Regions from separate parts of the Thalassolituus oleivorans MIL-1 genome, predicted to be linked through region 1. Evidence: predicted binding sites of a transcription regulator. Region 1 holds the regulator's gene; the other holds the start of a gene.
The links. The regulator FNR, encoded in region 1, switches genes on or off when oxygen is low (the NO sensors DNR and NnrR bind a similar motif). The targets are predictions, from matches to a motif close to TTGATNTANATCAA.
Positions count from the first base shown of each region.

Region 2: the regulator FNR is predicted to act here: its motif matches at 1,484-1,497, upstream of petA (ubiquinol-cytochrome c reductase iron-sulfur subunit).

Region 1 is NC_020888.1:2,129,927-2,133,045, forward strand. It holds gene TOL_RS09660 (heavy metal translocating P-type ATPase) at 1-515, shown strand, start outside; gene ccoS (cbb3-type cytochrome oxidase assembly protein CcoS) at 518-730, shown strand; gene TOL_RS09670 (sulfite exporter TauE/SafE family protein) at 727-1,398, shown strand; gene fnr (fumarate/nitrate reduction transcriptional regulator Fnr) at 1,463-2,236, shown strand; gene TOL_RS09680 (hypothetical protein) at 2,542-3,039, shown strand.
Region 2 is NC_020888.1:457,586-460,704, reverse strand. It holds gene TOL_RS01950 (cytochrome b) at 1-709, opposite strand, end outside; gene petA (ubiquinol-cytochrome c reductase iron-sulfur subunit) at 709-1,305, opposite strand; gene rpsI (30S ribosomal protein S9) at 1,526-1,918, opposite strand; gene rplM (50S ribosomal protein L13) at 1,923-2,354, opposite strand; gene TOL_RS01930 (hypothetical protein) at 2,500-2,811, opposite strand; gene TOL_RS01925 (peptide chain release factor 3) at 2,930-3,119, opposite strand, start outside.

The sequences.
Region 1 (3,119 bases):
CACTTAAAGATCGCGGTATTCAGGTATCGCTACTAACCGGCGACCCAAGCCCTGCTGCTCTAACCATTGCCGCAAGCCTTGGTATCGACGATGTACGCTCTGGGGTTAGTCCCGCAGAGAAGTTAAAAACGGTCAGACATTGGCAGCAACAAGGTGAACGCGTCATGATGGTTGGAGATGGCATCAATGATGTCCCTGTTCTTGCCGGTGCTGATGTATCGTTGGCGGTCAATGAAGCATCCGACCTCGCCAAAACCAATGCCGATATGTTACTCACCAACGGTCGACTCGAAGCGCTTATTTCATCACTTGATGTTGCTCGGCGTACGCGCCATATTATTCGTCAAAACATTGGCTGGGCATTACTGTACAATCTGATTGCATTGCCGTTGGCCGCTGCTGGATTAATTCCACCTTGGGCCGCTGCCATTGGTATGTCGTTTAGCTCACTCTTGGTTGTATTTAACGCCCTGCGTTTAATTCGCAATCGCCCACTATCCCTTAACGAGGCTTGATCGTGGATATTATTTACGTCTTGGTTCCCCTTTCTATTGCCTTAATCGGTATTGCTGTATTCGTATTTTTTTGGGCGGTAAAAGGCGGGCAATTCGATGATCTAGAGTCGCCAGCACACAAGATTCTATTTGATGATGACGAGCACTTAATTCAGCGCAAAGATAAGCAAGATGATTCTAACGCTGACTCTAATGAAGACCCTGATAAGCAATGACAGAACCGCTGTCATTTATTACTGCAATCCTACTGGGATTATTTGGCGCCAGTCATTGCCTTGTCATGTGCGGGGGTATTGCCGCCGCTGCCGGAAATACGGATCGCGAGCATAGAATCCGCGCTGCTATTTTGTTCAATGCAGGGCGCATTACCAGTTATACCTTAGCAGGGGCTCTCGTCGGTGCACTCGGGTTGTGGCTGCAATCGCAACATCAATGGTTAATGCTCGGTCTGCGGACGATTGCAGGTGCAATGTTAATTTTAATGGGATTGTATGTTGCTAAGTGGGCATCTTGGCTGACCCAAGTAGAGCGCTTAGGGCAAGGCCTTTGGGGTCTTATTCGTCCACTTGCGCAGAAGCAGCTAGGACGCCCAACCATGCGCAGCCAGTTATTACTCGGCGCGTTATGGGGATGGTTACCTTGCGGACTCATTTACAGCACTCTGAGCTGGGTTGCTGCCAATGGACAACCTCTCGATGGAGCTCTGGCTATGTTTGCTTTTGGGCTAGGCACATTACCGGCTATATTTTCAGCAAGTCTTGCTGCGGCAACACTGATGCAAATGCTTAATCGTGCTATCGTACGGAAAATCTCGGGCGCACTACTGATGCTCTACGGGCTATGGACCTTAGTATCAGTTTGGCTCCCTATTGCGAATAGTTAGTATAAATCACAAGTAATATCGGCGATATTCGCTCCAGTGCAAATTGATTAACGGGAATTCGATCATGAAGACGCCATCAACCTCTCCTACTTCCAGCACACCATTACGTGGTACTCAACCACATTGCCAAACGTGTTCTCTTAATGCTCTGTGCTTGCCGCTATCGCTTAAAGATACGGATATGGAACGTCTGGACGATATTATTCGTCGTGGTCGCCCGATTCAAAAAGGCCAATTATTATTCCAGCAAGGCGAAACCTTCCAATCGGTATTTGCTGTTCGTACAGGTGCCCTAAAAACCTACACACTGGCGAGTAACGGCGAAGAGCAAATTACTGGCTTTCATCTTGCCAGCGAACTGATTGGACTTTCAGGTTATGAGGCTGACTGCTATCCGTTGACGGCAAAAGCATTAGAAACCACGACGGTTTGTGAAATTCCTTTACCGCAGCTTGATACATTGGCTGATGAACTACCCGACTTACGTAAACAGTTGATGCGCACCATGGGTACTGAAATTCGCCACGATCAAAATATGATGCTGTTATTGAGTAAGAAAAACGCCGAAGAACGCGTTGCTTCTTTCTTACTCGATATTTCACAACGTTATCAGCGCCGTGGCTTTTCCGCTTCCCATTTCCGTTTGCCGATGTCTCGCGTTGATATCAGTAACTACTTAGGCTTAGCCGTAGAAACGATTAGTCGCGTATTTACTCGCTTCCAAAATAACGAACTGATCGAAACCCAAGGCAAAGAAATTATATTGCGCGACATGGATGCGCTTTACGAAATGGCGGGGCTAGTATCATCGACGCATTGTGAGAAGCACGACGAGTAACAAAAAGCCGGTTTTTTAACCGGCTTTTTGTTATCGCACGCTCATCCATTCGTCATGTTCAAGCGTAACTAACCCGTTAGCAATTGCCGAATACGGCAACTGTAGCGTATGGCAGGATCAAAAATGCCTCCCGTTCAGAAGTAGGCATGAGCTTTGCGTTATCTTTGCTAAGAATGTGAGTTTAATCGCAAATATGTCCAAAAAATGACGTTATTCGCACAAGGCAAAGCAGATTAATTGAATTTGTCCTACATACTGTATAAACAGCACCACACGTTTAACGGTGCGTACTTAGGAGCCCCCTAATGGGAATAGCTGCAGAAGACTTTAAACGCTGTATTATTCAGCCAACATTACAACGTTTAGGCGTTCAAAGTGCTGGTGCGGAGGCGTTATTACTTGCCACAGCCGCCGTTGAATCTGAACTCGGCTCCTTTTTAAAAGCCGAGGGGCAGCGTACCTCTGGGGTCTACCAGATGCATGGTTTAACTCATCGCCATATTTGGGATGACTACCTAGGACATCAGCCTGAGCTAGCGAGTAAAGTGCGTGGCCTAGCCAGTCAGCATGATTTTCTTACTCATCCACATGCCGAACTCACCACTAATCTAAGTTACGCTACTGCCATTGCACTTTTAGCGTATCTACGTCACCCCGAATTTGTACTTCCAGATAATCCGACGCCTGAATTGCTTGCGGAGCTATGGAAGCAATACTATCACCCCCGCGACGATCTGAGCATCGCCGATTTTATAGCAAGGTACAAAGAGCTAATTCGCCCGATGAAAGTGGCTGCCGCTTAATCTTGTCTGTGCAGCCGTCTAGCCAGTAACAACTGTGCTTAAGCTGTCTTCTAGCCTGCTTAGGGTTCCTCTCATGCCGT
Region 2 (3,119 bases), 1.7 Mb from region 1:
CTAATGGCTTACCGTTTTCGTCTTTCAATTTCTTAATATCAACGCCATCAGGGTTGTTAGAACCCACTTCATGTAACGCCAACAAATGCACAACAACTAAACCAACAATCACTAAAGGCAAAGCAACAACATGCAATGCAAAGAAGCGGTTAAGAGTCGCGCCAGAGATCAAGAAGTCACCACGGATCCATTCCGTCAGCGCATCACCGATACCGAAAGGAATAACCGAGAATAGGGAAATAATTACCTGCGCCCCCCAATAGGACATCTGTCCCCATGGCAGTACGTAACCCATGAAGGCTTCAGCCATAAGAGCTAGGTAAATCAACATACCGAAGATCCAGATCAATTCACGCGGCTTCTGATAGGAACCGTACAAAACCGCACGCATCATGTGCAGGTATACCGCGATAAAGAAGAAAGTAGCACCCGTAGAATGTAGGTAACGAATTAACCAACCCCACTCAACGTCACGCATGATGTATTCAACAGATGCGAATGCACCTTCAGCGCTTGGTACGAAGTTCATAGTCAGCCAAACACCGGTAAGGATTTGGTTGGCCAGCATCATCATGGACAATACGCCGAAGAAGTACCAAAAGTTAAAGTTCTTCGGTGCATAGTATTTAGACATATGCTTTTCATAGGTCTGAGTAACCGGTAAACGGTCATCAATCCAGCCCATGAGCGTATTTTGTTGCTTGCTCATTATGCATTCTCCTCGTCAACGCCAATCACCAGTACGTTATCGCTTTCATAGGAGTACGGAGGTACAACTAAGTTGGTTGCTGCTGGTGAACCATTGAATACACGTCCCGCCAAATCGAAACGTGAACCGTGACACGGGCAGTACCAACCACCTTTCCAGTCAGAATCAAACGGCTCAGGCTTAACTTCAGCGAAATACTTAGGAGCGCAACCTAGGTGAGTACATACACCTAGCAAAACCAGCAATTCTGGCTTACGTGAACGGAAACCGTTATCTGCATACGCTGGTTGCTGTTCTTTATTGCTGTTCTCGGGATCTTTTAAACGACCAGCCAGAGTACCAAGTGTGTCCAAGGTTTCTGGTGTGCGACGCACGATATAGACAGGCTTACCGCGCCATTCGGCGGTGAGCATGGCACCTGGTTCAATTTTACTGACATCGACTTTAGCCGGGGCACCAGCAGCCTTCGCTTTTTCACTTGGCAACCAAGATTTTACGAATGGCACTGCAAGGAAGCCTGCACCAACTGCACCGACAGCACCGGTCGCACCCACGAGCAGAGTACGCCGAGTCTTATTCACGCCGTCTTGACTCATTACCATCTTCTCCCATCAAAAAAATTCTTTCGTCGCCAGCCGGTCAGGAGCGCTTGCACAATTTTTGTACAGACCAAGCGTAGCATACAGAGCGGCGCTCATAGTAAAGAAAATAGGGGCCAGAAACAACCGGAAAAACCCATAGATACTAGGGATTTAGACATAAAAAAAGCGCTTATTGATCTGTGCCAATAAGCGCTCTTTATTATTCTGCAGCGGATTAACGCTTGGAGAACTGTGGCTTCTTACGTGCTTTACGTAGACCCACTTTCTTACGCTCAACTTCACGAGCATCACGAGTTACATAACCCGCTGCGCGTAGAGAAGGACGCAATGTTTCATCGTACTGCATCAATGCACGGGTAATACCGTGACGGATTGCACCAGCTTGACCACTACCGCCGCCACCTTGAACGTTAACGATAACGTCAAATTTGCCTAGGTTTTCAGTCAATTCGAGTGGTTGACGAACAACCATACGAGCTGTTTCACGACCGAAGTAAACGTCCAAAGACTTTTTGTTTACTACGATGCTGCCAGTACCTGGACGCAAGAAAACGCGTGCAGTGGAAGTCTTACGACGACCGGTACCATAGTATTGAGAGACTGCCATCATATTATCCCAGTTTCAGTTCTTGCGGCTGTTGAGCAGTATGAGGATGCTCGCTACCGGCATAAACTTTCATTTTTTTGAACATGGCACGACCAAGAGGATTCTTGGGCAGCATGCCTTTAACTGCAGTTTCAATAACCATCTCTGGCTTATGATCAATAAGTTTCTCAAAAGAGATAGACTTAAGACCACCAGGGTAACCAGTGTGACGATAGTACATCTTATCACTGGACTTATTACCGGTTACTTTAACTTTGTCCGCGTTGATAACGACAATATAGTCGCCAGTGTCAACGTGTGGAGTGAATTCTGGCTTGTGCTTGCCTCTCAAATGGCGAGCAACCTCAGTAGCCAGACGACCCAGCGTTTGTTCAGCTGCATCAACTACAAACCACTCACGTTTTACGGATTCTGGTTTCGCGCTGTAAGTTTTCATCAATTTCTCGCCTTCAAGGGCATGTTGATCCGAAAAGAGGGCGGCATTCTATAGGACACTGAAACATTCTGCAATACCTTCTTGCTCGAATCTCAGCCGAATTCTTTCGTAATACGCATTCCTGCCCGCAGACCTGCATATCCGATTAATACTGTTCGGGTTCCTTAATCACCACTAGCCCTACAATGAGCGCTAGCAATGCCACCATAACATCCAGAAGTAGGGCTAAGCCCATCGCTTCTGACGTATTTTCCTGCTGTTGATATCCCAGTTGTTGGCCAACGGCAAAACAACCGGCACTCACACCAAAGCCAACGATGATACAGGCAATCAGTAGATAACCCTTGGCATCATGGGCCGATACGGTCTGTTTATTGACCCTATGCTGTAATAGCCAGCAGGCAGCCGCGCATAGTAACAGAGTTAGGGCACTTCCTGCGACAAAAAATAACGTCATTTTCTTCTCCGACAGACCTTTGTGGAAAAGATTAGTCGAATCTTTCGTCACCGCAAGGCAAAGCCGAGCCAAAGCTTAGCTAAACACCCACTTAGAACTCGCTATCGCAACACCCAAATTAGTGTTCGCGAGTTGAGCGGAACTCAATATCCGGCCAGCGTTCTTCGGTCAAAGACAGATTCACGCGAGTTGGAGCCACATAGGTTAAATGACCACCGCCATCAATCGCTAAGTTATCACCCGCTTTGCGCTTAAAGTCTTCCAGCATCTTATGATCCTTACAGTAAACCCAACGTGCGGTATTTACG